One region of the Isachenkonia alkalipeptolytica genome, then DNA from elsewhere that is predicted to be linked to it. Evidence: predicted binding sites of a transcription regulator. Region 1 holds the regulator's gene; the other holds the start of a gene.
What was found. The regulator NrdR, encoded in region 1, represses ribonucleotide reductase genes. The targets are predictions, from matches to a motif close to CACNANATNTNGTG.

Region 1 (16,525 bases):
GATCATGATAATTCATTGTATCCCTCCGATTATATTTATTAAGTCTAAAACTCCCACTGAAGAGTGAGAGTTTTAAGTGGCTAATCTATATAACTATTCGATACAGTTGTGCGAATCTCCTGCTTTTTCGACTATTATTTTTTACTTTTACCGGCTTTATCTCGCAAGCTACGATTCAGTACTTTCTTACGCAGTCGAATTTCTTTTGGAGTCACCTCTACGAGTTCATCATCTTTGATAAATTCTAAGGATTGTTCTAAACTTAGTATCCGTGGCGGCGCCAACTTGTATGCATCATCGGTTCCGGAAGCCCGAACATTGGTCATTTGCTTTCTTTTACATACATTCAGTACCATATCATCCACTCTTGAATTTTCCCCGATAACCATTCCTTCATAAACATCTAAGCCCGGGGAAATAAAGAGGACCCCCCGCTCTTGGGCAGAAGTAAGACCATAAGCGGAAGCCTGTCCCTGTTCGTAAGCAATTAAAGACCCTTTGGTTCGTGTTGGAATCTCTCCGGTATACTTATCATAGCCTTCGAATACATGATGCATAACACCATAGCCTTTCGTATCCGTTAGAAGTTCCGAACGATATCCGAAGATCCCCCTTGCGGGTACTTTAAACTCCAGCTTCGTCATACTCCCCATGGAAGGGACCATATTGACCATTTCCCCTTTTCTCCGGTTCAGTTTATCAATAACTGAACTGGCATACTCTTCAGGGACTTCCACATATACATATTCAATAGGTTCTTTGAGTCCTTCTTCGGTTTCTTTCATTAGAACTTCCGGTCTGGACACGGCAAATTCAAACCCTTCACGACGCATGGTTTCAATAAGAATGGATACATGAAGCTCTCCGCGACCATACACTTTAAAGGTATCCTCACTGACTTCTTCTAAGCGCATGGCAACATTTGAAAGCATCTCCCGTTCCAATCGTCTTTTTAAGTTCCGACTTGTAACAAATCGTCCGTCCCGTCCGGCGAAGGGGCTGTCATTCACGATGATGTTCATGGACATGGTAGGTTCATCCACCTCAAGAATCGGTAACGGGTCAGGCTTATCAATATTACAAATGGTGTTTCCAATATTGATGTTTTCCATTCCCGAAACGGCAACAATCTCTCCTACACCGGCGGAATCCGTTTCCGTTTTATGAAGCCCTTCGTAATTGTAAAGACTTGTCACTCGAACCTTGGTTTGTTTCATATCTTTATCAACAACAATAGCACTTTGATTTTTTTCGATATTTCCTTTGGTAATCTTTCCGATGCCGATTCTTCCTGTATATTTATCGTAATCAATTGAAGAAATCAATAGTTGCAGGGAGTCTTCTTCTTTACCCTTCGGATGCTCGATATTCTCAATGATCATTTTAAACAAAGGCATAAAATCCTTGGCATCATCCTCCATATCCAGCTTCGCTACTCCATTTTTCGCCGAAGAATAAATCACAGGAAAGTCCAGTTGTTCTTCGTCGGCACCAAGATCAATAAATAGATCCAAGACTTCATCCTGTACATGTTCTATTCGAGCTTCTGGACGGTCAATCTTATTAATGACCACGATCGGCTTTACTCCGGATTCAAAAGCTTTTTTTAATACAAATCGGGTTTGGGGCATGGGGCCCTCATAGGCATCCACCAATAATAGTACCCCGTCGACCATTTTCATAATCCGTTCCACTTCACCACCGAAATCGGCATGCCCGGGGGTATCGATGATATTTATTTTTGTATTATCCACCATAATCGATGTGTTTTTCGATAAAATGGTAATTCCTCTTTCCCGTTCCAATGAATTAGAGTCCATAACCCGCTCTTGTATACTTTCATTTGCACGGAAGGTTCCGCTTTGCTTTAGCATTTCATCCACTAATGTGGTTTTTCCATGATCTACATGGGCAATAATTGCGATATTTCTCAAATTTTCTTTTTTCATTACTCATCTGCCTCTCTAGAATTCTCTATTAACTCATAACGTCCATTTTAGCACATTTCCAATGGTTACGCAATTCTTATTTTTCGAGAATCTTCTTCTAGGTTTGTTCGGCTGAAGCTTTCGAAGAGAACTTCATGCATTTTTGTCCTGAAGTACGAAAAACTACTAAGGAGGGTAATTCTTGACTTTTAAAACCAAAGGCTCTACAGCCTCTGCTTTTTTTATGATCCCAAGTGATAAAGTAGTAACGGCACTTAAGACAGTTCACCCGCTTATTATTCCGATCCATTCCCCGCCCTCCTTTTATAGAAAACCGATAGCTTATCATCGGTTTAATAACCCCTCTATCCAGCTAGCATTACCCGTATCACTCTATCAAGTGCTCTTATTATTAAATTCTAATATTTTTCATGCTATTCTGAAAGCAAATACTGAATTCCCAGTTTTAATGTGTTCCCAATAGCATCTTCATGGGTTCTTTCATAGCCGTGGGAAGCATAAACCCCAGGACCGATCAGAGCGGCTTTAAAATCGTTACCCGATCGGAGTGCCGCACTAGCATCAGAACCGTAGTATGGATAGAGATCTACTTTATAGTTGATTTTATGTTCTTTTGCAATTTCTATTAATTTTTTCCTTAAACTGTAATCATAGGGGCCAGTTGAATCCTTAGCACAAATGGTTACATGATATTCTGTGGAACTTTGGCCGTCTCCCGGGGTACTCATGTCAATAGCTAAAAACTCTTTTGTTTCCTCCGGTATAGAAGCACTGGCTCCATGACCTACTTCTTCATAATTACTGAAAAAAAAGTGGGTGCTATAAAAGGGTTTTTTCTTATTTTTTTTCAAATCGTAAATTAACCCAAGCATTACAGCAACCCCAGCTTTATCGTCAATATGGCGAGATTTAATAAAACCGTTTTCGTGGATTTCAGTTCTCGGATCTAGGAATATAAAATCTCCTATGGAAATTCCGAGTTTTTCTATATCTTCAACACTGGTTACCTTCTGATCAATTATTACTTCCATGTTTTCCACACTTCGGTCGATTTTCTTGGCATCGCTATGAATGTGTACCGACGGTTTTGTCGTAAAGAATGTGCCACTAAACTGTTTTTGATTCAATGTTTCAATTACACAATTTTCTCCTTCCACGGAGTTCATCATGTACCCTCCAATAGGATCAAATTTCAAGCGCCCATTCGATTTGATCTCTTTTACCATGGCCCCTAGGGTATCCATATGAGCAGATACTGTACGGTGTTCTTTTGTGACTTCTCCCTTTACAGTTGCGATAATCGCACCTTTATGAGTTTCTTGATAGTCCACCTTCAAAGATTTCAGCTCTTTAATTACATGGTCTTTAAGGTACTCCGTATGACCACTCGGACTAGGTATTTTCAGTATTTTTTCAAGTTCATCGATGGTATATCTTAGAGTCTTTTCCATAGACACATCTCCCTCACTCTTTAAATTCTTATTGATTAGAATTTCTTTTCCCTTTCGACTGAGTTGTTTGATTTCCCATTCCCTTCCCTGGGCCCGCCTTTTACTTTTAAAATATTCCCAATAAACCAGATGCACCGGCAGTCGCGGTCTTGTATATTTTGCTCCTTTTTGCTGATTGTGAGTATTCAGTCTTTTTTCCAAATCAGTTGTCCATCCGGTATAATAAGTACCGTCGCTACATTTAACTATATAGGTATACATGATGTCTCCTCTTGTTAACGGTTTATGCGTCCAATTTTTTCTTCAATTTCTCCAACATATCTTTGGTCATAGAGGTTAAATTATATTCCGGATCCCAACCCCACTGAGTTCTTGCTTCAGAATCATCCAGACTGTTAGGCCAAGAATTGGCTATTTTTTGTAAATTTTCATCCACATCATATTTTAGCTGAAATTCCGGAATGAATTTCCGGATCTCCTTAGCTAACATTTCAGGGTCAAAACTCATGGCTGTAATATTAAAAGCATTTCGGTGCTTCAGTTTTGATTCATCCGCTTCCATTAGTTGAACAATGGCCTTTAGGGCATCGGGCATATACATCATATCCATAAAGGTTCCTTTGCCAATAAAACTTGAGTATTCTTTATTTTTGATTGCTTCATAGAAGATATGCACCGCATAGTCTGTGGTTCCTCCTCCAGGCATTGCATCGCTAGAGATTAATCCAGGAAAGCGGACTCCTCTAGTATCCACTCCAAATTTTCTATGATAATAATCCGCAAGCAGCTCTCCAGAGACCTTAGTTACGCCATAAATCGTCGAGGGCCTCATGATCGTATCCTGGGGCGTTTGATCCTTTGGTGTGTTCTCACCAAATACGGCAATGGAGCTGGGAATGAGTACTGATAAATCATGGATTCTGGCAACTTCCAATACATTATACAAACCGTTCATATTAATGTCCCAGGCAACTTGGGGGTTTTTTTCTCCGGTGCCCGATAAAATTGCTGCTAAATGAACTATATGTGTTACTTGATGTTTTTCAACTAGCTCTTCTATCCTTTCATAGTCCAACACGTCCAGGGTCTCGAAATTCCCCTCATCCATTAATGGGTGACCTTCTTTTCGTTTCCTGCTTGAAGGTAAAACATTTTCTTTTCCGTAAATTCCCCGCATATAACGGGTTAGATCCGTGCCAATTTGTCCTAAGGCTCCGGTGATTAAAATTTTTTTCATATTTGCTCCCTCCAATATATTAAGTCTTTCTTATTTCATAACAGTCTTTATTATACCCAAGATCCGCTATAAAAAACTCTAGAGTTTATAGACCCTAGAGTTTCATTTTACTATATTTTCATTGCATTAGAAACAGGGGGGATTAACTTGATGGCAACATTTAACTAACGGCTTTGATACTCTTTTAATATCACAAAAAAACCAATAGCAATTAAACTTAAGGAAGCCATATGTCTTAAGCTTAAAATATTCCAGAAGAAAAACCTGTTGCTAAGCAAGCTAATCCCTAAGAATAGTAGGATGAAACCTACAATATATTGCGCCGTATTGTTGTTTTTTCCATTAGTTTTTTCTTGGTATTCAGTTTTTTTTTGAACATCATCGGAGGCTTTGGCTTGCTCCGGCTCCACTTCATCCAAATCAACAAACCCCTCTTCCAAATCCTCGGAGGACTTGTTTAGGCCGTAGTCTACCGGAGGTTTCGGCATAATAAGAGCGGCAATAATATAGCCTATGAAGCCGGCCCCGCCGGCAAAAATGAACAGAATCCATGCGAGACGGACCAGGGTAGAATCGATTTCAAAATACTCGGCAATTCCCCCGCATACCCCGGCTATTTTTTTATCAGTATTTGAGATGGTTAATCGTTTGCTCATAATGACACCCTCTTTCCATAGTGATTTTATTTAATCCCGCTTCGGTATAACAAACATAGCAATAATATAAGCAATAATACCAGCGCCTCCCATGGCACTGAATATTACCCAACCTAATCGCACTAAAGTCGGATCCAAATCAAAATATTCAGCAATTCCTCCGCAAACTCCAGCGATCATTTTATTCTCTTCTGATAGATATAGTTTTTTATTCATCTTTTACTCCTTTCTATTATTCAATTTAGTTATATTGTATCCCTAGGTGTATCCCAAACTACGAATATCATCCTGCTTTATTAATCATATACGTATTAAGGTTTCAGATGTCTGATTCTTATTCAAAATAATTTTCTATACTCGGAGTAATATCCTGTATACTGTTGACCCTTAAACGAAACTCATTGGATCCATTTCCAAGTGCGATCATGGGCACCTTATTCATTGTATGATACGGAGTTGATAAATCCTCAATATTGCCGTGATCACTAATAAAAATAAATAAGGTGTTTTTAAAACAAAAGGATTCTAAGATTCCAGCAATGAATTGGTCCAACTCTTCCAAAACTCGATAGGCATTCTCAAAATCTTTCCGATGCCCAGCCAGATCCGTTTGAAAGTACTCGAAAAAAGTGAAATCATTTTTTTTCACAATCTCACCTAAAGTTTCCGCCGCTTCCCGGGGCGTCCTTATCGGGACCTTGGCTTTCCATTTTTCCAGCATAATTCGATTCGTTATATCCTGATAAACAGCTGTTTGTTTTTTTAAATCTTCCTCGGTGCGTAAAGAAAGTCCTGCAGAAAGTGTTGCCACCGTAGATACCGACATTTCCTCAACAGCTTTAGAATTGCTTATCAGGTTTGAAATAAATTTTTTATTATATGCATTGGCATTCGTAACTCTTAACCCCAACTTCTTCAGCTTAATAAAAATATTTTCTTTTTCAATTATCTCACGGAGCTCTTTATTAGGAAATCCGTTCAAATGTTTCCCAATAACCTTTGGTGCATTAACCCCTGTCAGTATTGTGGTTTGTCCCGAAGCACTTTGAGGGATCCCCGGTACCCCCAGGGTGGCATCCGTAGGTACAGGAATACCTTCTTTTAGAAGTGATTGGATAGAGGGTAAATCTCCTGTTTCAATAGGATTGTAAGCAGCTTTTTCTTCTCTCCCTATTCCAAATCCATCGACAAATAACAACAGAACACGTTTATTCTCCATTTTCTTACCTTCTTTTCTATATATTCTATAATTACCAGTCTATCATAATTGTCCCTTAGCTTTCAATTTCATGTTTTAAACAACAAGATATGCTTAAACACAATCTGTTTCTTAGAGTTTATTCCTTGGAAAATTCATATTAAAATTTTAAAAGCTGCGATCCTATCGCAGCTTTTGTTCAAATGGATATCCTTAAATTCAGGGGATATCCATTTACTCTTTTATAAAGTTCACATGTTCCACTTCCTCTGATAATTCAATAAGCAAATAAGGATAGGTGATGGCCTGGGTTACTATTTCATCAGGTCCTGGAGCACGTACGTTGTAAATCAAAATCAGTTCTTCTCCTTCAAGCTTTTCCTCTGTAATCTTTATCGAATAGCCTCCGGTATTTTTCTCTCCGGCAGTAATCAGGTATATTTTTCCATTTTCAGGGTTTTGAAACTCGCCGGCATCAGATTTTTTAGTGTCTATCCAATTGCTTAAAGCTTGATCCTTTTCTACATCCATTGTAAAATAGTTTCCCTCAACCTCCTTAGAACCCATATCCTCTTCCTCCTTATATCTATCGTCTTCTGATTCTTCGTCTTCTGATTCTTCTTTTGCACTGTCATTATCCTCTTCAAGTCCGTTTTCCGGGTCATCCAGCTCTCCACCACAGGCTGTGGCACTTAAAATCAGTCCTGTGATCAGTAACAGCAACAATAAAATCTTTCCAATTTTTTTCATTTGATACACCCCTTTATGATCTTATTTAACCTATACCCTTTAGACGTCGGTTTTATTCCAAATGTTTCATAAAACACAAAAAAAACCGTGTCCCTTCAAAGAGACACGGTTTTTTGTAGAAACCTTAAGAATTTTTAAATGGTCGGAATGGGCGGACTTGAACCGCCGGCCTCACGCCCCCCAGACGTGCGTTCTACCAACTGAACTACATCCCGATTAAGCTACAAAAAATATTGTAATCTTTTTACCGGTAAAAGTCAAGCGCTTTTAAAAAGATTCCTTGCATTATTTTGTTTTTTCCCGGAATCCATCTACCAGTTAAGCTTTTTCGACTCTACAATTTCTTCCATCTCATTTTTCATTCGTCGACTCATCAGTTGCACTACCGCTTCCTTGGGTGCCACTCCTTTATAAATCACATTGTAAATCTGTTCAGTTATGGGCATCTCAATATTATAAAACTTCGACAATTCATAAGCAGATTCCGTAGTTTTAATACCTTCAACCACCATCCCCACTTCCTCCAAGGTTTCCTCAAAAGACTTCCCCTGACCGATAAGTATCCCTGCTCTTCTATTTCGACTATGCATACTTGTGCAGGTTACGATTAAATCTCCAATACCAGATAGCCCGGAAAAAGTTGAAATTTCAGCACCCATAGCTTCGCCAAGGCGAGCGATTTCTCTAATACCCCGGGTCATCAGTGCCGCCTTTGCATTGTCCCCATAACCGAGACCATCGGAAATTCCGGCACCGAAGGCAATTACATTCTTTAAGGATCCTCCCAGTTCAACACCGACAATATCCGGATTTGTGTAAACCCTGAAGTATTCATTAGAGAATAGATCCTGTACAAATTCTGCCCACTTTTTTTCTTTCGAAGTGGATACCACCGTAGTAGGCATCCCCCTCGAAGCCTCCTCCGCATGGGAGGGACCCGATACCACTGCACAGGGTTGCGCCCCCAACTCCTGATGGATAATCTCAGAGATTCTTAGTTTCGAATGAACCTCCAAACCCTTCGCTACATTGATCACTATCTGGTCCTTTGTAAGAAAGGGTTTGATTTTTCTTAGAATTTCCCTTACGGATTGCGTTGGTACCGACAGTAACACCACTTCTTTCCCTTCGATGGCAGTTTTCAACTCATTGGATAACTTAATTGCGCCAGGAATCGTCACATCTTTTAAATACTTTTGATTTATTCCGGTAGTTTTGATTTCTTGCAATTGTTCTGGGCTTCTCATCCACAAATCCACGTTATGTCCGTTACTATTCAGAACAATACTCAATGCACTTCCCCAACTACCGGCTCCGATTACAGCGACAGATAATGGTTTCATAGTATAACCTCCCTTAAGACTTTTTTTTCTTGGAGATGGTTTTTTCTTCTCCCCGCATTAACCGACGGATGTTTTCTTTATGTCTATAAATCGACATAGCAGCCAACACTGTGGCAAAAATAGCGTAATCTCTGCTAAAAACCAAAACTAAAATCGCGAAGGATATCATTCCCATCAGCGAACCCAGGGAAACAATTTTAGTTTTCATTAAAAAGGCAATGCCGATTAGAATCGCCATAAACCCATAAAAAGGATGGATTACAAGGATTAATCCAATGGAAGTAGCTACACCCTTTCCACCTTTGAATTTCAAAATAACCGGCCAATTATGACCTGCTACGACAAATATGCCGGCGACCATGGCATAGTCTTCTCCAAAAAGGTATCGAACCACTAAAACGGCCATTACACCTTTTAAGGCATCCACGACAAAAGTTAGTGCTGCAAACTTTTTTCCCATTACCCGAAGTACATTTGTCGCTCCTGCATTTCCACTGCCATGTTCTCGAATATCAATATTTTTCGCCATTTTTCCTATGAGATAGGACGGAGACAAATTTCCAATTAAATAAGCAACAAAGATGGTAACTAATAACTCCACAGTTAATCCCCTTTCGCCTTTTCTTTTAAGATAAATCGAATCGGACTGCCTTCAAACCCAAAGTTTTCACGTATTTTATTTGTTAAATATCGGATGTAAGAGAAGTGCGCCAGCTTTTTATCGTTTATAAACAGTATAAATGTCGGCGGCTTAACCCCTCCCTGGGTGCAGTAATAAATTTTTAGTTTTTTCCCCTTATCCGATGGGGGTTGATTGAGCAGTACTGCCTCCCCAATAATTTCATTTAGTACTCCGGTTTTTAAACGCATGGCATTTTGATTTGCTACGGCCTTAACGGTTTCAATAATTTTGTTTGTTCTCTGGCCTGTCAAAGCTGAGATGAACAAAATCGGTGCATAATAGCAGTAGGAAAGTTCATTACGAACGTCCTTGATAAAGGTATTCATGGTCTTCGTATCTTTTTCCACTAAGTCCCATTTGTTAATAACAATAACTAAAGCTTTTCCGGCTTCATGACTATACCCCGCTATTTTCTTGTCCTGTTCTGTTACCCCTTCCATAGCATCAATAACCAACAGGCAAACATCCGCCCGTTCTACAGCGGTAACTGAACGGATAACGCTGTAACGCTCAATGTTATCATAAACCTTGCTTTTTCTTCGAATACCTGCGGTATCAATTAATACGTAGCGGTCATCTCCATGGGTGAAAGGGGTATCAATAGCGTCTCGGGTTGTTCCTGCAATTTCGCTGACAATTACCCGATCTTCCCCCAGAATTTTATTGATCAGTGAGGATTTCCCCACATTTGGCTTTCCTATAACCGCAACTTTTACAACATCTTCATCGTAGTCTTGTTCCTCGACTTTTGGGAATAAAGCCACCATTTCATCTAATAAATTTCCGATATTTAATCCCATGGCCGATGAGATTTCCACCGGTTCCCCTAATCCTAATTCGAAAAAGTCGTAATAAAAAGGAGAAGACTCCCTGTTATCCACTTTGTTGAGCACTAATAAAAGTGGCTTGCCGGATTTTCTTAGCATACTAGCAATCTCACGATCATTAGCCGTTAACCCTTCTCTACCATCAAGCAAAAAAATAATTACATCCGCAGTTTCTATAGCGAGCTCCGCTTGACGTTTCATTTGTGCCGGAATAATTTCCTTGGACTTCGGCTCAATACCACCCGTGTCGATCAAATGAAACTGATGACTAAGCCACTCGGTTTCAATGTATATTCGATCTCTGGTAACACCCGGTCTGTCCTCCACAATCGCAATCCTTTTTCCTGATATTTTATTAAATAAAGTGGACTTTCCCACATTTGGTCGTCCTACGATTGCCACAATTGGTTTTCCCATATTATCACCCCTTAAGTTGATTTTGATATTTCTAATAAACTGCGTACAAAACTTTTTCCATCCACAGAGGAAGCGATGACTGTTCTTTTGAGTTCTTGTTCCAGATCTTTTAAAGTAAGATCATCAAGAAAAACGTTTTCCTCTGCTTTTAGCATGGATTTGGGAATCATCGTTATGGTTTTGATATTTTTACTTTCTCTTCCTTCGACCTCTGGGCTTTTTAATGTTTCAATAATATCGCCTCCGGTCACTAAACCACTAACAGTTATCGTTTCTCCAAAGAAGCGGTTTTTCACCGGGATAACTTCAAATTCTATGAAAGGCAACACGCTATGAACTTTTTTTGCGATATTCTCCATAAATTCCTTTGCTAAGACTCCGGTAACCAGTTGAACCAGCACCTGTCTATTGACATCCATTAGATCCTTTAGCTCAGGACGGGAACCCTGTTCAGCCTTAAATTTTTCCATAGCTAAAGCCTCGTCAACTTCCCCGCGAAACTTGGCAACTAACCCCACACCATTTTCAATTTGCGGAAACCCCTCATAATCTTTTATTTTAGGAAACGGTCTCTGTGCTAAAATATAGAACTCATCGGATAGATGAACAAACCGTCTTCCTTTTTCTTTTACTATCGATCTTTGCCAAGCTTCCACCTGTTCAATAACCTTTGAAGCAGTGCCTTGATCATAGGGCTTCATTAGAAAAAGGCCTTCCCGATATTTTGTAATTCCTACGGGAACGATAGCCGTGCTTTGAATATGCTGAAGTTCTTTTAGGTCTTGAATTGTTTTATCTAGATGTTTTCCGTCATTTACTCCGGGGCAAAGAACAATTTGACAGTTCATCTTTATTTCATGATCATTAAAATCCCTCATAACCTTTAGAATGTCCCCGGCCTTTTTGTTGTTAAGCATTTTCACTCGAAGAGCAGGATCCGTAGCATGAACCGATAGGTTAATAGGACTAATACGATAGTCAATAATCCTTTGTATTTCCTCCTCTTTCATATTTGTGAGAGTGATGTAATTCCCTTGCAAAAAGGATAGTCGGGAATCATCATCCTTAAAATACAACGTTTTACGCATATTATTTGGTAATTGATCGACAAAACAAAATATACACTGATTTTGACAATTTTTAGACTGATCAATAATAGGGTTTTCAAACTCCAATCCCAGATCCTCATCATACTCTTTTTCAATCTCCAAAGTCCATATTTCTCCGTTGCTTTTTTGTATATCCATTTCCAGATATTCATCGGAAATGAAATAACGATATTCTATGATATCATTAATAGGTTGACCGTTAATATTCAGTAGGATATCCCCTACCTCAATCTCCAGTTCCGCACCTATAGTTTCCGGTCCCACCTTGCTAATTCGATTAATTACTTCATGTTCCAACCTAAACACCTTCTTCTAACTTTTTAAAAACCATAAACTATATTATCTTATAATGCATTTTTATTATAACATAATTTTATTCCTTTACATAACAATCCTCACTATTATACAGTTTTATAGCAGCACTGTAAACCGTATATAGTTTTCAGTCTTTGTTCAAAAGAAAAAACACTAGCTATTGCTAGTGTCAGGATCTTTAATTAATTTATTAAGCTCCTCCATGAATGTGCTAATATCTTTAAACTCCCGATAAACCGAAGCAAATCGCACATAAGCAACCTCGTCGGTTTTTTTTAGTTTATCCATAACCAGTTCGCCGATAAAATTTGTACTTATTTCCTTCTCCATGGAATTGTACAAGGTTTTTTCTATGTCATCCACGATCTTTTCTATATCCTGTAGAGAAACCGGTCTTTTTTCACAGGAGCGAATAATGCCATTCATAACTTTACTCCGGTTATAGGATTCCCGGGTTCCTCCTTTTTTAATAACAATCAGTGGGAGCTCTTCTATTTTTTCGTAGGTGGTAAAGCGCTTTTTACAACTCGAGCACTCTCTCCTTCTGCGAATTGCCTGCCCTTCTTCGGTAGGTCTTGAATCAACAACTTTCGATTCTTCATGGGAACAAAATGGACAATTCATCTAAATCCTCCTAGTTCACTTTATCTATTCCTTCGTAGAAACACAGGAATGTCTAAGGAATCTCCTTTTTTCTTTGATTCTATCGTCTGGTCTTTTTTTTGAACTTCCTCTTCATTCAGAGGCTCATTATCAAACCCGGTAGCAATTACTGTAATTCTTAACTCATCCTCTAAGTCTTCATTGATCACAGCTCCAAAAATAATGTTGGCATTTTCATCAGCGGCTTCCGTAACCAATTCCGCGGCTTCATTAACTTCAAAAAGGCCCAATCCCGCTCCGCCGGTAATATTCAACAACACTCCCTTTGCCCCTTTTATTGAGGTTTCAAGCAACGGACTTTGTATTGCCTGTTTCGCAGCTTCTGAGGCTCGATTTTCTCCTACGGCACTTCCAATCCCCATGTGAGCCAGTCCCTGCTCCAACATGATCGTTTTAACATCGGCAAAGTCCAAATTCACAAGACCGGGTACCGCTATTAAATCAGAAATCCCCTGAACCCCTTGTTTCAAAACGTCATCCGCTATTTTAAAAGCATCCAACATAGTGGTTTTCTTTTCAATGACCTGCAGTAATCGATCATTAGGAATGGTAACTAACGTATCCACTTTATCTCTAAGATCATCTATACCGATTTGAGCATGGGACATCCTTTTTTTCCCTTCAAAAGTGAAGGGCTTTGTAACAACCCCTACCGTTAGTATTCCCATTTCTTTTGCAATTTCCGATACAATAGGCGCAGCTCCGGTACCGGTTCCGCCTCCCATTCCCGCAGTTACGAAAACCATATCCGCCCCTTCAAGTCTTCGGTAAATATCTTCTTTGCTTTCCCCAGCAGCTTTCTTACCGATTTCAGGATTTGCTCCAGCTCCTAATCCCTTGGTTAGCTTTTCTCCAATTTGTAATTTATGTTCAGCTTTAGAAGAATACAAAGCCTGCTTATCCGTATTAATCGCAATAAATTCCACACCTTTTAAGCCGGATTCCACCATACGGTTTACTGCATTGTTTCCGCCTCCGCCAACACCAACAACTTTTATTTGAGCAAATTGATCCATGTCAACATCAAATTCCAACATAAGCATTACCTCCCTATAGTACGTATGAATATTTCTTATTTCAGAACGGTTTGATACCAAGATATAGTATGATAAATTATTCCTTTATACAATAATTCAACACATCTTTTCAAAATCCTTCTTTTTTATGAAAAAAAATAAAAAAACTGTTATTTCCTTTGACTACGAGCAGTTTTGCTTACTCCTCTAGCAACCCTCAAGCGATGGATCGCGATCCGCCTTATAACCGCTAGATTTTGGAATAATCTCCCTCCAAAAGCAAAAATCGCCGCATAATAGAGAGGGACTCCTAATTTATCACCAATATAAGCCAGAACTACAGCTAAAATCGTGTTTCCGAAAAAACCGGAAACAAAAATTTCTATATCAAATTTTTCTTCAAGGCTTGCTCGGAAAGCTCCAAAAACCGAGTCCAGTGCAGCAAGAATTGCCACTGAAATGTACAGTGAAAAACCGGGAGGGTAAGTAATCGGAATTAGAAATCCCAGTGCCACGCCTAATAAAATTCCAATAAATGCAAAAATCATTTAATCACCTTCCTGTATCTCTATATAATTCAGCGCCGGCTCCCGTTCAAAGGCTTTTATCAAAATTTCATCACTAATTTCCGACCCTACAGGAAGTTCATAGTACTCCCGTAAAATATAGGCATAGGAAGTAGGCGCGTTAATCGCAGCATTAAGGGTGTCCGGATTTCCAATAGCTTCTATAATAAAGGGCTGCCCATAGGTAACATCATTTACCGTGATAGTCGCACCTTGACACTTGATTTGGGTTTGGCTGGTCACCCGCTGACCATTTATTGCTAACGCCTCTGCCCCGGCTCTTCTAAGATCATTCAAAATATTCAATACATCCAGGTCATGGATCACAAGATTGTTGGGATCTTCTCCTTCATCCAGTTCTCGCTCACTGTCCTCTAAGGTTACTGTAACTCCCGGCCCCCTCAACGGTGTAAGGTGGCTATACATTTTTTGTTTTTTCACCTCTATGGCAAGAACCTCTTCTAGCGTTCCCTCCTGAAGTGCTTGCTGGTACTCCTTTAGCTGAATTCTCTGTTGTTCAATATACTCCTCTAGATCTTCAACTTCCTGTTTTGTTTCGGATATTTCGGTATTAAAAGCCTCTACAGTATCTAGCCTAATGAAATCATAATTCATGTCCGTATTACGGATATTAGTTACCAACATAAAACTTACGAAAAAAAACGTTATCCCGATAATTAATTTATCCCTTGAGTTTTTCATAGTAAAAGCTCCTTAAATTCTATTGTTCATCTTCTGCTAACGGTACCGCGTACTCAAACTCCGAAATATTTTGTGCTCTTTCAATAAATATATTATCCTCTTTGGTAATTTCCACGTTAATTCCAGTAAATTGTCTTATTTCCCATATAATGCCATAGCGAATATTCAAAGCCGCTTCCAGTGTGTCCCCATGTCCAATTGCTCTTATCTCAAAGGGAGGACTAATGGGTCGGTCATTGACATGAATGGCATTAGAACCATAATAAATTTCAGTCAAAGCGGTATAGCGCTCCCCGTTTATTTCTATAGCTTCCGCACCGGCGGCATTTAAGTTATTGGCAAGAGACAGTAAAATATCGTAATTATACAACAAAAACTCTCCCTCTTCCTCTTCACTTTCAATGGTGATAACTACCCCCGGTCCCTGTCCGGAAACATGACCAGAGATCAATTGGTACCTTTGTAAATCCCTTCTAAGATTTTGTATAATCAGATTTTCATCCGCATCGGTCTGCTCGTACTCCTGAAGACGATTTTCCAGATCCGTTAGTTCCTTCGTTAGTTGCTCCCGTTCCTCTTGAAGATTTCTAAGTTCAATGGCCATAGCTTGGGAACGTTGGGTAGAAAGAAGTTCTCCTCCGGTTGTGTCCCGAATAGTTTGAAACTGAACGGATAATGAGAATACCACAAGCATGGAGAGTAGTCCTAAAATAATTTTACTTTTAACATCTTTCATTTTTCATCCCCCTAAAGCCGTTATCCTAAACATACAATCTAGTTATCACCAGTGGGTTCTTCTTCCTCTTCAGATTCTTCTAGATGCTTCTTTTCTTCCTCTTCATTAGACCGGCGATCTTCAAAAAAAGTTCCCGCTTCCACATAGATATAATCCTTGTATTTTGATATAATCGATACATTGCGCTGATTACGATTAAGTAAATCCTCATAAACCTGTTGTGTTGCAACAATCGTGTAGGGTAAATCTATGTCAATTCCTAGCACAATATCAATATGCTCTGTTGTTTCTACAATCAGTTGATCTTCAACTAAATAATACTCTGTAATATCTGTAGAAATATCGGAAATCGATAAAGCTTCATAGGCATCTAATGAAAACCGTAGTTGATCATTATTATCGGTGATAATCTCATTTCCAATATCTGCACTTTGGACCTGCACCTCTCGTAAAACCGGCAAATCTCCGACAATGTAGGAGTCTGATTTTCGCAGAAGGAAAAGCTCCCTATCCATAAATAAGTAATTACCATTATAGGGTATTATAGCATATTCTTCCCGTTCTTTCAGCTTTATTTCAAGGGTATCAGGCAATTTTCTTTGGATAATTACCTCGCGGACATAGGGATGTTCTTCAATGCCCTGTTCTTTTTTATTTAAATTATATCGAAGAATGTTCTGATTCAATGTGATTTCAGTAGTATCTTTAAAATATTTTTTGGTGATATGTTCTGAAGCCTCTATCTCCAGATTTTGTAGCATCAAAATATCCATATAAAGCATTCTAACAATAATAACGCCAAAAATGATCATAAACAGCACTATTCCCTTTATTATCCGCCCTAATTTTTTCATGACTTCACCTAATTCAATTCTTGTTTATTATATAAACTTTCGAATAACTTATAG
Region 2 (16,525 bases), on a different contig from region 1:
GATAAGATCTTAGGGGCCGAAACAATAATTTAACTGCTAGTCGGTTTGTACCCCAACCTATAAAAGATCCAACTATGGCTAGTGTTAAAAGGTAAATTACGTTCATGCCCTTTGCTCCTTTTTAATCACAGTTTTTCATCAGTACTGGTAGCCTCTTTCATAAGTGATTCTAACTCTTTTTGACTGAATTGATATTTTTCATTACAAAAGTGACATTGTAATTCAGCTCCATGATCTTCCTCTATTAAAGTCATGATTTCTTCTTTCCCCAGACTTATTAAAGCTTTTTCAAAACGACCACGATTACAGTCACAGAAATAGTCCACTTCATATTCTTCTAATACTTTAGGATTTAATCCCTCTAACAATTGATTCATGATCTCTTTTTCGTCTCGACTATTCTCAATAAGCTTAGATATGGACCCCGCCTCTTTTACCCGCTCTTCCAGAATATAGGCCACATTTTCATCGGTATCAGGGAGTATTTGTAAAATAAAGCCCCCTGCACTTTTGATGGTGTAATCTTTTTCAATGGTTACACCTAAACCAACCGCTGAAGGTTGCTGCTCAGAGTACATAAAATAAGCGGCTAAATCTTCACCGATTTCGCCATTAACTAAAGGATAGTTACCAATGTATGGGTTTTTAAGACCTAGGTCTTTTATTACGGTGATTTCACCGTCTTTACCTACAGCGGCACCAACATTCAGCTTACCCGGGGTTTTGGACTCCACCATGACTTGAGGGTTCGTAACGTATCCTTTCACATTTCCCGAGGCATCACTGGTTGCGATGATGGTTCCGATGGGCCCTTGCCCATTGATTCTAGTTGTTATTTTATCCCGCTCTCCCTTTAACATTACTCCTAGAATACTTGTTGCCGTTAATACTCGACCTAGGGCAGCGGTTGCCACTGGTGAAGTTTGATGGATCTCCTTTGCTTTTTCAACAAAGTTTGTAGTGTTGGCTATAAATATTCTAACTTGACCGTCAAAGGCGGTCCCTCTTAATATTTTACTTTTCACTTGATTTCCTCCTAATTACCACAGTTCATCTATTCGCTACATCTAAAAAGACAGATTGGTATTCCAATCTGTCTTAATTCATGGCATTATAAGCTTTCTAAAGTAAGTTTCAATTATTCTTCGCTATCAGCCTTAACAACATTGGTTGCTTGAGGGCCCTTATCTCCTTCGACAATTTCAAATTCTACTGTTTGTCCTTCTTCTAAGGTTTTAAAGCCTTCCATTTCGATGGCTGAAAAATGTACAAAAACATCATCTCCATCTTCTCTTGTGATAAAACCGTACCCTTTTTCTGCATTAAACCATTTCACTGTTCCTTTTTCCATGATAATATACCTCCTAAATAAATACTATTATAATGATTATAAATCACAGTTTAAATTATACTATAAGCTAACATCCTCTGTCAACGGTCTTAGCCGAGTTTTTGACATACAAAAAAAATTCGTTGGCTGTTTTCCCTCGGAGGTGAATCCCTTAATTCATGATACATATCCACCGTTGAAAAACCAGTTTTTTTCAATAAAGAATCAAGGACCTCTCGGTGATAAGCCTTTTGGACATGGAATTCTTTATGTTTTTCATAAAGACCCTCCTTGCTTAATTGAAAAAAGGTAAGGTCCATTTCAACCGTTTCTTCTTCTTCACAAAAATAGTTTTCCCACAAGTAAATAATATCTCCTAAATCTTCCCCATAAGTATTTTCGCCAAGGATATATTTCAACTTATAAAAGGTGCTTATATCAAAGATAAATACACCTCTTTCTTTAAGTAATGAGTATACTTTTTGAAAAAAAACCTTCAAATCCTCTGGGTCAAGAATATAGTTTATACCGTCACAGAGGCATAAAATCGTATCAAAATCTTCATCTATTTCCAAATTCAGCATATCCTGCTGATAAAACTTAAGATGTAAATTCGACTCCATGGCTTTTTGCTGTGCTTGACTCAACATTTCTATAGAGCGATCCATCGCAGTGATTTCATATCCTTTTTTTGCCAAGGGAATTGTAACATTCCCGGTTCCGCAGGCCAGCTCCAGTAGTTTATTCCTTTTAGTTGAATTGTTTTTTTTAATACACTTTTCTATAAAGGAAGCCCATTCCTTATAATCAACTTCCTTCATCAATTGATCATAAATTTTTGCTAAATATCCATATTCCATGAAAGGCCCTCTTTTCTTATATCTAAAATAATGTACTTCCCGCAACTACTTGGTAAAGTTGAGCTCCTGTCATAACTACAAAAATAATAAAAATCGGTATAATTGGCCAGAATTCTTTTAACTGGTAACTCTCTTCCTTCCCATTGTCTTGTTCTGAATGTTCATCTTGGTAAACGAAAGTAACCTCTTGTTTACTAGGGGTTAAAGGTTCTTGATGACGATAGACTTTACGAAGGTACTTTAATATAATTAGGGCTCCAAAGCCAGTTCCCAGCGCAATAAAACCAAAAAGACCAATGGCCATAAGAATTTCCACGGTACTAATCATTTCGGCCCCTGGTATTTCCCCCGCCTCTGCTAATATATCCTGGGAATATTCTTGCATATGATTTACTAAAAAGCCTAAGGTTACAGCGAAAGCGTTATTTGCAATATGGCCGATGATCCCTGCCCATAGAGAATTGGTTAGAACCACTAAATAACCAAATAGAATACCGAAAAATATCGTCGCCCCCAGATTGTAGATATTAAAGTGAAAAACACCAAAAAGCAAGGCAGAAAAAAAAATAGCAAATTTATAACCCACTTTTTCAAAACTTCTCATTATAAACCCTCGAAATAAAACCTCTTCACAAAGTCCGGCGCTAAAAGCAATAATCAATAAATATAACACATACTGTTGGGAAGTTTCGGCCGTCGGAACTTGAGGAATATCAATCGAACCGAAAAGACTAAGGATCAACATAATAAGAGTATTCATCACTACCGCAATAGGATAAGACAAAAGAGTAATCAGAATTATTAAAAGAGTTGTTTTAACGGATATTTTATGAAGCCTGAGTAATTGACTTATAGGTTTTTTTTTAACCCATAGGTAGAGAACCGGAGGCATTCCGATAATTAAATATTGGGTGAGAATCAGTTGTGCTTCAATTGATGTATTTACATAAGCTAGAACTATGCTCACACCAATAAATAAAACACCTGTGATAAGATACATCATACTGCCTTCGTAGACTCTTAGGTTCTTCATTGTTTTCGTTCTCTTTCCGTAACTGCAAATACATAGGGAATATTTCGGTAATAATCTCCGAAGTTGAGTCCATAGCCTACAACAAATTTGTCTGGAATGGTAAATCCAATATAGTCCGGTTTAAGATCCACCTTGCGTCGATCCGGTTTGTCTAGAAGCACACAACACTTTACACTATTAGGATTTTTACTTTGCAAATGATCCATCACACTTTTCATGGTTAAACCTGAATCAGCAATATCATCAGTGACTAACACATCATACCCTGTAAGATCCTCCTGGACGTCTGCTACTATGTTTACTTTGCCGCTGCTTTCCTGTCCGTGACCATAACTGGATGTTGTCATAAAGTTCACCTTTACCGGTATATCTAAAGTTCGCACGAGGTCTGCAGTGAAAATAAAACTTCCCTTTAGCAAAGAAACTACATATAGTTTTTTATTTTTGTAATCCCGAGAAATCGTCTCTCCAAGAACCTCCAGTCGTTCCTTTATTGCTTTTTCTGAGCATAGTACTTCCCATTCTTTTTTTTCTATATCCATTGAAACTCCTCCTTTTTCCATATATATATTGCTACTATTTTATAATGAAAGGATATTTTTTGTCAAATCCATTTTTTTGTATTGCTAAAGCCTTCCTTCGATAGTAAAATACTCTTAGTGCATTATGGCTGAATAATCAAATTTAAAGGGGGAATTATTTTGCAACAGTTTAATAAAATAGCCGAACTAAATAGCCGCTCCGAGAACCAGAAAAGTCCCGATGAAGATCCATCTAAAATTTCTTTGGAAACCTATGTTTTTTTATTCTTTATGTTCGCTTTTTTCTTTTATCTTTCCCGAGTCATGGGTCTTGGGACTATGTTTAATGTGTTTATGAATACTGCCCATGAGCTACTATTAAATACGGTTTTCTTTATCATGGCTGTGGCTGTACTAGCAGGAGCATTATCTGCACTTTTATCGGAGTTTGGTGTTGTGGAACTAATCAACAAGTTGATTTCCCCCATTATGAAACCCCTCTTTGGTATGCCTGGTGCCGCATCTATTGGGGGAATCACTACCTATTTATCAGATAACCCCGCAATTATTTCTTTAGCTAAGGATAAAAAATTTATTAAATATTTTTATAACTATCAAATACCGGCCTTATGTAATTTGGGGACAGCCTTTGGGATGGGCCTGATTTTAACCGCCTATATGATCAGTCTTGGTTCGGAATTTATCGCTCCCGCCTTGATCGGAAATCTTGGAGCGTTAATTGGTTCCATTGTCAGTGTAAGAATTATGCTTCATTTCACAAGAGAATACTATGGAGTTGACCGTCAAGGAATTGAACGGACCTCTCGCGACCACAACTTCGAAGAGAGCATTGCCAGCACGGAACCCATTGACTTTATTCCGGAAAATTCACCTAAAACTGAAAATTACTTTGAGCGTGTGTTAAACTCGATTTTAGAAGGTGGTAAAAATGGAGTGGAAATGGGCCTTGGTATTATTCCAGGAGTACTAATTATCTGTACGATTATAATGATTTTAACCTTTGGTCCCAGTGAAGTTGTGGATGGTGTTGCCATCTATCATGGCGTAGCCTTTGAAGGAGTGGAGTTATTACCGCGACTAGGAGGATATATATACCCTGTATTGCAACCACTTTTCGGATTTGAGAACCCCGAAGCAATAGCCTTTCCCATCACTGCACTAGGAGCGGTGGGCGCCGCTATGGGGCTTGTGAAAAACTTTTTAGACAGTAACCTGATTTCACCAAACGATATCGCGGTTTTCACAGCCATGGGGATGTGTTGGAGCGGATACTTAAGCACCCACGTTGGAATGATGGATGTCTTAAACCTCCGCAACTTAGCAAACAAAGCCATCATCAGTCATACCATCGGTGGTTTGATCGCCGGGATCTCTGCAAATTATTTATTTAAATTCTATATATTGGCCTTTGGCGGTTAGTCATTTTTTCTGATGTAATATAAAATATCCTTGATCTCCCGTAACAATACAATGATTTTGTTCAAGGAATACTGTATACTAACTAGTATTACAATAACTATAAAAACTACCGGGACATATAACTCCATAATCTCCCTCCTTCATATAATTAAACCAATGAGAATCAATACATGGTCAAAGTATTAACTAAGCGCTTAAGATTAGAAAGAAACATATCAAGGATATGTTTCTTTTCTGTTTTATAAACATTTTTTATTAAACAATCTATTCTTCCGGATCGTAAGACCGCAGTTCTTTTTTTTCCCAATAGCTATGATCTATTCTATCTTCAAAGGTACTTGGGTAGCTTATCGTTTCTTTCGATCCGTCGCTTACATAGGGGGTTCGAGCTCCGGATTCAAAATGCCCTAACCAGTCATAGATCCCTACCCCATCCACATCCATTTCGCTGGCCCGTACTCTGCGGATTTTTAACGGATTAAAATTTTCATGAAAAGGAGATAAATAAGGGTCCCAGCCGACTTCTAAAACGGCAATGTTTTCATAAGCAATCCCGTCGTATTCTCCTTGGTGAAGATAATCCATTAACTCTTCATCCTTAGGTCTTGATCCGAAGGGAAGGGCCAAAGTATTCATTTCATAGTCCGGCAAGTACTCTAATACCATATTGTTTAAACGTCCCAATTCATATTGTAGTTTCTCAGCGGATAAATTATTAAAATTTGCATGGGTGTAACTATGGTTTCCGATATCCATTCCCTGATCTACGATGTAGTTTAATTTATACTCTACCAATCCCTCCTGCTCGAAAGGAGTGCCTCCATTAATAAAAAACGTTGCTTCCAAAGGAAAATCTGGATGTTCTTCATGAAAATCAGTTAGAATACCTACGGCAGAGTCCGAGTCAATTTCCCATTCTCCATCGCTATTCTCAATCATATTGAAGTTGTTCTGCCTCCCATCGTCAAAAGTAAGCACAACCGGTTTATACCCAGGATCAATTTCGATATTACCTGTTGCATAGTCCTCTAAACTAACGGGACGAAATCCTCGATCGTACAGCTCCTGTAAATCTCGACGGAAATTATCCGGGGTACGTACCCATGTGTCCTCTGGCTCATCAATATGATGATACATCAGCACCATAACTTCCCCTAGTTCATTGGCCTTGACTAAAGCCGGGTCTACTGATTCTTCCATTTTTTCATCTTCACTTTTTTCCTCGGTAAGTTCATCGGCTTCCTCTTCCTTTGATTCTTCCTCTTGGTCAAGAGTTTCTTCTTCTTGAGATTGGTCTAGAACATTTCCTTCTTCTTCAGCACTTTCATCGCAAGCAATAATAGCTACGGCGATTAAGAGCATAATTCCCATAAGTACGACTTGTTTTTTATTCATTATCGCATTGCACCCCTTTTGAAGTTGTTCATAATTTGTTTTACTAAATGCCTTTCTGTTTGTGGTTGTTCCTTTCCTTTGTTTTCCATTACCCTTACATCCAAATCTTTCTAAGCCAACTCTCTTGCATAGACAAAGAATATAGTTAGAAAACTTTAACTATTAGAATAAGCTGTGCTTTTGTAATAATATAACTTATACCCTATGAAAACGCAACTAAAAGTATTCCGATAAATCCCTTTTAAAAAAGCAGAAAATCGATTAAGATAGTATAGAAAGAAAAAATAATGAGGTGATAGAATGTTTCATAATGGTGAAAACCAAGCAGAAAATAAATTGCTATTACTCTACTTGTTATCGGAAGTTGATGGTGAAGCCTACCAGAGACAAGTAGTTGATTTAATTCTTGATCATGCGGTTATGGATTATTTCATGGTACAACAGTTGATTTCAGAATTAAAGAAATCAGAACTTATAGAAGAAAAGTCCCCTCGGGAAGAAAGCAAAAAACTTGTCCTAACCCCGGAGGGGAAAAATACCTTAGCCTATTTTAAGAACCGAATACCAAAAAATAAGCTTCAGAATTTTAAACAATTAATTCAAGATAGAAAGCAAGCTTTACAAGAAAACATTAAGGTCTCATCCAAAATACAAAAACTTCAGGATGGCTCTTATCTAGTAAAATTGGGAGTTGTTAAGAATGGTGTGGAAGAACTTTTCTTGAAACTTCATGTTTCAAACCTCCAAAAATCGGAAAGGATAGTAGACCGCTGGAATAAAAATCATTATTGGGTTTCTGAAGAATTATACTCCCTATTACTCGATAATTAAGTCAGGGCTTTTGCCCTGACTTTTCTAATAAATCATGATCGGTGAAGGGTAGTGTTATGAGCGACGTTGAAGCTGATTCAGACGGTCTTCTATGGTTTTTAACATCTTACGGTATTTTTCCACTTTTTCTTTCTCTTCTTCCACAAGACTTTCCGGAGCCTTCTTAATAAATCCTTGATTTTGAAGCTTCCCTTCCGCCCTTTTTACTTCTTTTTGATATTTCTTTTTCTCTTCTCCCAAGCGTTTCAATTCTTTTTCAATATCTAAAAGATCTTCTAAAGGGATGAATAGATCTATCCCTTCCACTACTGCAGAAACAGCATCTTTGGGTACTGAATCAGGATCCTTAAGAATTTCCATTTCCGATACGCCGGCTAAGGACTTAAAGTAGGACAAATGACGGTTTGCGATTTCTTTTTTACTCTTATCCTCGGTATGAATCATTAATTTAGCTTTTCTTGATGGTGCCACATTCATATCACTACGGATGTTTCGAAGATTTTTGATAATCTCCATCACAAGGGCCACTTCTCCTTCTTCCTTTGGAAAATGAGCTTTTTCATTGTATTCCGGCCAAGGTGCCACAATCACACTGGAATAATCTTCTTTGATATTTTGCCAAATTTCTTCCGTGATAAAAGGCATATAGGGATGGAGGATTTTTAGGATATTCTCTAAAATATGGTTTAACGTATATTGAGCGGCCCTTTTCTCTTTAGGCTCTTCTCCATACAATCGTGTTTTGGAAAACTCAATATACCAATCACAATATTCATTCCATACAAAATCATAAATTTTTTGTAGGGCAATACCCAGTTCAAATCGATCCATATTTTCTGTAACATCTCTTGTTACTTGGTTGAATCGAGAAATGATCCAGTAATCTGTGGTATTCAAGTGATTTTTCACATCGTTAAAGTTTACTGGAGAGTCTTCGCTATTCATTAATACAAAGCGAGTAGCATTCCATAATTTGTTAGCAAAATTCCTGCTGGATTCCAGTCGTTCAAGGTGGAAGCGCATATCATTCCCCGGGGTATTGCCGGTAATCAACGTAAAGCGCAGGGCATCGGCTCCAAATTCCTCAATGGCTTCTATAGGGTCTATACCATTGCCTAAGGATTTGCTCATCTTTCGACCTTCAGCATCCCGAACCAGTCCGTGAACAAGCACATGCTTAAAGGGGATTTCATCCATAAATTCCAAACCGGAAAAGGCCATTCGTACGACCCAGAAAAAGATAATGTCATATCCTGTCACCAATACGTCCGTAGGATAGAACTTATTTAGTTCCATGGTTTCTTCAGGCCACCCTAAAGTGGAAAAAGGCCAAAGTGCAGAACTGAACCAAGTATCAAGAACATCTTCATCCTGTACTATATCCTTGGATTCACATTTTGCACACTGCGTCGGTGCTTTCTTTGAAACCATAATCTCATCACATTTCGTACAGTAGTAGGCCGGTATACGATGTCCCCACCAAAGTTGACGGGAAATGCACCAGTCCCGAATATTTTCCAACCAACTTAAATACGTTTTCGAAAATCGGTCGGGTACAAATTGAATTTCTTTATTATTTACTACTTCCATTGCCGGCTTTGCTAAGGTCTCCATTTTCACAAACCACTGCTCTGATGTAATGGGTTCTACAACGGTGGAACACCGGCTACACTGACCCACGCTGTGATCATGTTCTTTGATTTTTGACACAAGTTTTTCAGCTTCAAGATCTTTCACGATGACTTTACGGGCCGCGTAACGATCCAAACCTTGGTATTGTTCCCCCCGTTCATTTACCTTTGCTTCTTCATCGAGAACCATAATTTGTTCCAAGTCGTGTCTTAATCCGATTTCGAAGTCATTGGGGTCATGACTGGGCGTGATTTTTAACGCACCGGTGCCCATTTCTTGATCCACATATTCATCGGCTATGATGGGGATCTCCCGGTTAAGCAAGGGGAGAATGGCTACCTTACCGATAAGATGCTGATATCGTTCATCTTCCGGATGTACGGCAATGGCAGTATCCCCTAGCATTGTTTCCGGTCGGGTCGTGGCAATAATCACAAATTCATCGGAATCTTTCACAGGATACTTAACATACCAAAAGTTTCCTTTTTTATCATGATGATCTACTTCTGCATCGGATAAGGAGGTTCTGCAACTCGGACACCAATTAATGATTCGATTGCCTTTATAAATAAGGCCCTTTTCATAGAGTCTTATAAAGACCTCTGTCACTGCATCATTTAGGCCATCATCCATAGTAAATCGTTCTCTGGACCAATCACAGGAGTTTCCAAGCTTTTTCATTTGGCTGACAATTTTTCGTCCATATTCATCACGCCAACTCCAGGCTCGATTTAAAAACCCTTCTCTCCCCACGTCTTTTTTTGTTAATCCCTCTTCTTTTTTCAATTTCTCCACAACTTTTACTTCCGTAGAAATGCTGGCATGGTCTGTTCCCGGTTGCCATAAAGTTTCATATCCCTGCATTCGTTTCCAACGGATTAAAATATCCTGTAAAGTGTGATCTAAGGCGTGACCAATGTGTAATTGCCCAGTGATATTTGGGGGGGGCAGTACGATAGAATAAGCGGGTTTGTCTGAGTTTGCATCGGCTTTGAAATAATCTTTATCCATCCAATGCTGATAAATTTTTTCTTCAAACGCTTTCGGATCATAGGTTTTCGCTAACTTTTCACTCATATCATTTCCTCCTTTTGTATACAATCGAATTTCAAACAATAAGACATGAAAAAAGCCTCATCCCCAGAGCTGATAGAATCAGTTAAGGACGAAGCTTGACATTCGTGGTACCACCTTAGTTTCTATAATGAAGCACTTAATAGTACCTATTGTAGACACTTCTTTTGGATAACGGATCTACCGTCTACAACTACTAAGTTTCATTGCAGAAGCTCCTAGGCTACTTCAGCAGCAATTGCCTTTAGCGATATTTCAGCAGACCATCGCCTCTCTTTTAAGGATTACTACCTACTACTCCTAATCATTGCTTATTATCTAGTTATTATAAATTATAATGAAATTTTCATTTTTGTCAATCAATATTTAATTAGCTGAAGAATCATTTAGAAACTTTATTTTCTTTTAATTTTTTAAGCCCCATCCGTAAATATCTGAAAAAAGCAATTACCGTTATTAGAATTGCTGTAATTAGTAAATATCTTCCCACGTTAAAATCCAGTCCGATAAGCAAAATCGCTACATAGAACAATACCGTGGAAAATTTCCCTAATTTGTTTGCAGGAATAACCGTTTTATCTCTTCTAGTATATAGAATGGTTGCCCCTAAAATCATCAGTCCTTCTTTAATACCCACGACGATTAAAATCCATAGCGGTAAAATTTCTGCTATAGTAAAACTGATAATTACGGTTAACTGCATTAACTTATCGGCGAGGGGATCTAAGGCCTGACCAATTTTCGTAACCTGTTGAAATTTTCGGGCTAAATAGCCATCTAACCCATCGGTAATGCCTGCTAAGAAAAAAACCCCTGTGGCATATAAGAGATTGTTATCTTCAAAGAAGAAAAAAACATAAATAAACACAGGAATTAATAATAATCGCAGGATTGTTAATATATTTGGTAAGTTCATATAACACCTCTATTGTCCCAATTTCTTATAACTCCATCATACCATAACTAATAAATAAAAAACAATCCTCTCTGCGATTTTCAGTAACTTCTAAGCTTCTTATCCAAATTTATGAATTAAGTCGAACTTCCTTCACAAAAGATCGGAATTCTTCTTTCAAAGCTTCCATCTCTTCTTTTGTGTAAGAGGTCATTTCTTTGTTTGGGAGCAAAACTTCATTGTTTAATCTTCCCCGTTGTAATACAAACCGATTACTGTTATGGACCATTTGCTTTAATCCCTCGATGGATTTTACAGTCATCATTCCTTTGACAAAAGTGGTGCGGAATTCATAATCAATAGGGTAGGTTTTCAATAGTTTGAGAGACCTCATGATTTTTTTTTCAAATCCTGATTTCCCCGTTACCCTTTCATAGTCATCCAAGGAAGTTTTTAGGTCCATAGCAACATAATCCACATATTTGTTTTCTAAAAGCTCCTTTAACATCGCAGGATTTGAACCGTTAGTATCGAGCTTAACACTAAAGCCAAGATTTTTATAATTTTTAATAAAGCTCACCAAATCCTTCTGTAGGGTTGGCTCCCCCCCGGAAATACAAAGATTTGAGATATATTTATTACGCTTAAGCAGCGTTTTTTCGAGTTTCTCTTCATCCATTGTATCCCCGCATTGGTTTACAATACTTTTGTTATGACAATAAGGGCATCGAAAATTACACCCTCCTGTGAAAACAACAGAACAAAGTTTTTCAGGATAGTCCACTAAGGACAGTTTTTGAAATCCCAGTATCTCCATGGTACCTCCTAATTAGCGGGTTTAATAAGATTAGCCAGGCTGATTTCATCGGAAAAGGTTTCCCGATCCTTATACTCTTCCTTCTTTCCTTTATTCCAAGCCTGAACCGGACGATGGAAGCCTACAACTCTTGTCCAAACCTCACTATTTCGATTACAAGTTGGGCATTGAAAATGTTCCCCCTTTATATAGCCATGTTCCGGACAAATAGAAAAGGTGGGGGTGATGGTAATATAGGGCACACTGCTTTTTTCCATAGCCGTTTTAATTAGTGTTTTGCAGGTTTCAACGTCACCCACTTCCTCCCCTAAAAACCCATGCATCACGGTTCCTCCGGTATATAAGGATTGTAACTTTTCTTGAAGCTCTAAGGCTTCAAAGAAGTCTTCGGTATGGCCTACGGGCAACTGTGTAGAATTCGTATAATAAGGTTCTTTCTCTCCTTGAGTGAAAATCTTTCCATACATTTTTTTATCCAGTCGAGCGAAACGATAAGCGGCCCCTTCCGCCGGAGAAGCTTCTAGATTCCAGAGGCTTCCTGTTTCTTCCTGAAAGATTTGAATTACTTTATTCATAAATTCCATTATTTCCACAGCAAATTGATTGCCTTCAGGGGTGGTAATATCCTTTCCTAAAAGATTTACACAGGCTTCATTCATTCCGTTTAGACCGATAGTGGAGAAGTGATTTTTAAAGTATTCTCCTGTATTATCTTTTACCCCTTGTAAATAAAACTTTGAATAGGGATATAATCCGGCTTCCATGTACTTTTCCAGCATAACCCGTTTCGCATCACAAATTTCACGGGATTTTTCCATTAATAATCGGACCTCTTTTTTGAATTCCTCTTCACTCGTGGCCAAATACCCGATTCGAGCCATATTTAAAGTTACCACATTGATGGATCCCGTTAGAGGATTGGCTCCAAACAGTCCGCCCCCTCTTTTTCTCAGCTCCCGATTATCCAGTCTCAATCGACAGCACATACTTCTTACATCCTCAGGAGCAAGATCAGAGTTTAAAAAGTTAGCAAAATAAGGAGTTCCGAATTTCCTTGTCATTTCCATGATACTGTTGACCACGGGGGCATGCCAAGGAAAATCCTTGGTAATATTAATGGTGGGTATCGGAAAACTGAATGCTCTACCTGCTCCGTCACCTTCCATCATCACTTCACAAAAGGCTTGATTAAACATATCCATTTCTTCTTGAAACTCTCCATAATTTTTGTCTTTCAAAGCACCGGCAATTTTAACTGGTTGCTTCGTTAATAATGGATGGGGAGCAATATCCAAAGTAACATTTGTAAAAGGCGTTTGAAAGCCTACCCTAGTAGGCACATTAAGATTGAAGACAAAACGCTGCAGTGATTTTTTTACCTGCGTGTAGTCCAGTCCGTCATAGTGAATGAAAGGGGCTAAGTACGTATCAATACTTGAGACAGCTTGAGCACCGGCGGCTTCTCCTTGCAGAGTGTATAAAAGGTTTACCAGCTGACCTAATGCGGATTCAAAGTGTTTCGGGGGACGAGATTCCACTTTTCCTTGAGCTCCTTTGAAACCCTGCTCTAGAAAAGCTTCTAAGTCCCAACCACAGCAGTAAGGGGCTAAAAGACCTAAATCATGAATATGTAGATCGCCCTTGATATGTGAATCCCGTAAGTTTTTATCATAAATTTTGTTTAGCCAGTATTTCTTCGTAATATTTTCTACTATATGATTATTTAGCCCCTGCAATGAAAAGCTCATATTTGCGTTCTCATTCACCCGCCAGTCATCAAGATTCACATAGTCTTCGATCATCTCCTCAGCATCCATAAAGAGATTTTTCACTTCCCGAATTTCCTCATGGCGTTTTCGGTATAAAATATAGGCTTTTGCAGTCTTTGCATGTCCCTCTTCGATCAAAATTTTCTCTACCACATCTTGAATATCCTCCACTGCAGGAATATTTCCCCGATAAGTTTCCTTTAACACGGACTCTACCTTTCGGGTTAAATCATCGGCCTTAGCCTGATTTTTTCCACCGACGGATTGCGCTGCGGCAAAAATAGCTTTAGTAATTTTTACTGAATCGTAATTTACAATTTCTCCATTCCTTTTTTGTACCTTTGCTACTGTCATTCCTACCCCTCCTTGAAATTCCTAAGTTCATCTACTACATATTGTATATTATATAGAAAAGAGCTACAAGATTCAATCCAAATCGGAAAGAAAAATGAAGCTCTTCTTATATCCCTTGAGAATACTAACTAGCTTTTGAAATTATTTTTCTTTGAAAATTTTATTCAACTCATACATTAATAAATTCCACCCGGTAGGATTAAACCCTGGATCCTGATGGGAATTAAGGATTTGTACACGAGTTTTCAGATGACTTTTACTTATTAGAAGTTTATTTTTTTTATCGAAATTTTGATTAATCGATGCATTCTTTTTCCCTAAAATCAACTGATGTTTCTTCAGTTGGTTCTTAAGTTGAAGGACTGTACCGATATTGCCATGTACTAAAGGGACCTGATTATTTAGCATCTGTTTTATAGTATCGGTTAAAAAAACATAATGGGTACAGCCTAAAACGATAACATCTCCTTTGCCAATAGAGGCCTTACCCAATAGTTTTCGCAAGTACTCCAACACCTTGGCCCCTACCCCGCCCTCCTGTTCAATTAACTGCACAAGTCCCGGACAGGGTAATTTTAAAATTTCTTTATTAGTGTCAATATTTCGTACAAGTTCATGGAACTTTTCTTCTCTTAAGGTAAAAGGGGTTGCCATCACAACCACGCGGTGAATATTTTCCATATTGACGGCGGGTTTTACTGCCGGTTCCATTCCAATAATAGGTATATTATACAGACTTCTTAAATCACTAATTGCTGCACTGGTTGCGGTGTTGCAGGCAACAACCATGGCTTTCGCATTTTGGTCAAGGAGTTTCTGCGCAACACTTTTGGAATAATACAAGACTTCTTCTCTTGTTTTTTCTCCATAGGGCGCGTTTTTAGAATCACCGAAGTACAAATATCTCTCCTCCGGCAGGGTTGTAATCATTTGTGCAAGAACACTGATCCCACCTAAACCGGAATCAAAAACACCAATCGGCTTAATCATATTGACAAACATTCCCTTCTTACCTAGTAGTTGACTCGTTTCTTCCGCATACTGATATTTAATAACAGACCAATGGCAATCATATTCGATAACATGAATGTGCCTCCATAACTTACAAAGGGTAGCGGCTTTCCGGTAACAGGCATCAGTCCAATGGTCATCATGATATTAGCAAAAATATGGAAGGCAAGCATGGAAATAATTCCCACCGCCAAAATGGATCCAAAAAGATCCTTTGACTGCTTAGCTACTATAATTCCTTTAACCAAAAGAACGATATACATTAATAATAAAATCGATACTCCGACAAAACCCAATTCCTCTGCAATAACAGAAAAAATAAAATCCGTATGTTTTTCCGGTAGAAAACCCAACTGACTTTGAATCCCCTCATTAAATCCTTTGCCAGTTAACATACCGGAACCTACCGCATAAATAGATTGGGTGATTTGATAAGCATCCCCCATAGGATCCAAGGTAGGGTTGATAAACACCATGATTCGTCGTTGTTGATAATCATTCAGAAAGTTCCAGGCAAAGGGAGCGCTTGCCAAAGCAACGATAAAAGTTATCAAAATATATTTATACTTTAAACCTGCCACAAAGAGCATGCCAAAAGTAAACACGGGAAAAACTAAAGTAGTTCCCAAATCCGGTTGCATATAAACAAGCCCCATGGGAATCCCGGCAATTATAAGTATCTTGCCTAAAGTTTTCAACTCATTAATTGTTTCATGATGTTCGCTGATGAATTTTGCCAGAGAAATGATTATTCCAATTTTGGCAAAGTCCGAGGGTTGAAAACCAAATCCCCCGATATAAAGCCAGCGGTTAGCTCCCCAATCATCTCCTCCTACTCCAATGATTAATACAGTGATCAGCAATAGTATGGAAAAAGCGTATATCAGAAGGTAAAAATTCCCAAAGGTTTTGTAATCAAAGAATAATATTAGGGTTATGACGATTAAGCCAAGAATCATTGAGCTTAATTGTGTTTGAATATAAGCATCACTGTTTGCTAAATTGCTTGTGGCACTGGATATCATAATGATTCCAAAAATTGAAATCATAATTACCACTGCAAGTATTGTAAAATCAAGATTTTTTATTGCTTTTCCTTCAAGTTTCATTTGCCCACTCCTACATTTTGCTGACCTTAGTTTAATAGATCCAGTACTATTTTTCAAGTTTTGTTTTTCAAGTTCTATTTTTAAAATTCTTCATCCATAATTTGCAGGGTTTTATCCATTAATATTTTAAAGTTAATTTGATTTTCATTCAAGGTATCTTTCCGAAATATTTTTTGACAAAAAATGAGATCTTCTTCCAGGTATCTTTTCCCTCGACTAATTAAATTCTTGGACTCCGTTTCCAACATTTTTTCTAGTTTCTCTTGATGTCTCTTTTTTTGGTTCATCCCCCACAGAACACCTGTATAAAGAACTCCCCCCAGGAGAAGGTATTTTCCTAATGAAACATAAGATTTTCGCGGATTGATCTTTTTATCAATTTGTAGCAGAGCGAAGCTTTTGAAATCATGGCGATACGCATTATGCTGACTATAATATAAAAAAGTCAGGGGGA

Region 2: ISALK_RS13560 (ribonucleoside triphosphate reductase) is a predicted target of NrdR. The motif match lies at 13,984-13,997, and genes of this name have one in related genera.

Annotation. Positions count from the first base shown of each region.
Region 1 is NZ_SUMG01000008.1:116,025-132,549, reverse strand. It holds gene ISALK_RS08530 (gamma-glutamyltransferase family protein) at 1-16, opposite strand, end outside; gene typA (translational GTPase TypA) at 135-1,949, opposite strand; gene ISALK_RS08520 (uracil-DNA glycosylase) at 2,047-2,238, opposite strand; gene ISALK_RS08515 (M42 family metallopeptidase) at 2,363-3,400, opposite strand; partial or broken gene ISALK_RS15080 (GIY-YIG nuclease family protein) at 3,464-3,661, opposite strand; gene ISALK_RS08510 (L-threonine 3-dehydrogenase) at 3,684-4,637, opposite strand; gene ISALK_RS08505 (PspC domain-containing protein) at 4,802-5,293, opposite strand; gene ISALK_RS08500 (PspC domain-containing protein) at 5,324-5,509, opposite strand; gene ISALK_RS08495 (alkaline phosphatase family protein) at 5,628-6,512, opposite strand; gene ISALK_RS08490 (protease complex subunit PrcB family protein) at 6,726-7,241, opposite strand; tRNA gene ISALK_RS08485 (tRNA-Pro) at 7,381-7,456, opposite strand; gene ISALK_RS08480 (NAD(P)H-dependent glycerol-3-phosphate dehydrogenase) at 7,553-8,584, opposite strand; gene plsY (glycerol-3-phosphate 1-O-acyltransferase PlsY) at 8,598-9,185, opposite strand; gene der (ribosome biogenesis GTPase Der) at 9,188-10,510, opposite strand; gene ISALK_RS08465 (DUF512 domain-containing protein) at 10,522-11,883, opposite strand; gene nrdR (transcriptional regulator NrdR) at 12,088-12,558, opposite strand; gene ftsZ (cell division protein FtsZ) at 12,579-13,634, opposite strand; gene ISALK_RS08450 (small basic family protein) at 13,784-14,158, opposite strand; gene ISALK_RS08445 (DUF881 domain-containing protein) at 14,162-14,881, opposite strand; gene ISALK_RS08440 (DUF881 domain-containing protein) at 14,901-15,617, opposite strand; gene ISALK_RS08435 (cell division protein FtsQ/DivIB) at 15,656-16,471, opposite strand; gene murG (undecaprenyldiphospho-muramoylpentapeptide beta-N-acetylglucosaminyltransferase) at 16,480-16,525, opposite strand, start outside.
Region 2 is NZ_SUMG01000027.1:2,962-19,486, forward strand. It holds gene ISALK_RS13500 (DUF445 domain-containing protein) at 1-106, opposite strand, end outside; gene hslO (Hsp33 family molecular chaperone HslO) at 126-1,025, opposite strand; gene ISALK_RS13510 (cold-shock protein) at 1,139-1,351, opposite strand; gene ISALK_RS13515 (class I SAM-dependent DNA methyltransferase) at 1,441-2,190, opposite strand; gene ISALK_RS13520 (type II CAAX endopeptidase family protein) at 2,213-3,223, opposite strand; gene hpt (hypoxanthine phosphoribosyltransferase) at 3,220-3,759, opposite strand; gene ISALK_RS13530 (CD0519/CD1768 family membrane protein) at 3,943-5,184, shown strand; gene ISALK_RS15430 (hypothetical protein) at 5,181-5,312, opposite strand; gene ISALK_RS13535 (polysaccharide deacetylase family protein) at 5,449-6,579, opposite strand; gene ISALK_RS13540 (DUF4364 family protein) at 6,880-7,410, shown strand; gene ISALK_RS13545 (valine--tRNA ligase) at 7,465-10,119, opposite strand; T-box leader at 10,201-10,433, opposite strand; gene pgsA (CDP-diacylglycerol--glycerol-3-phosphate 3-phosphatidyltransferase) at 10,499-11,032, opposite strand; gene ISALK_RS13555 (anaerobic ribonucleoside-triphosphate reductase activating protein) at 11,142-11,828, opposite strand; gene ISALK_RS13560 (ribonucleoside triphosphate reductase) at 11,837-13,951, opposite strand; gene murI (glutamate racemase) at 14,093-14,941, opposite strand; gene rodA (rod shape-determining protein RodA) at 14,965-16,071, opposite strand; gene ISALK_RS13575 (hypothetical protein) at 16,152-16,525, opposite strand, start outside.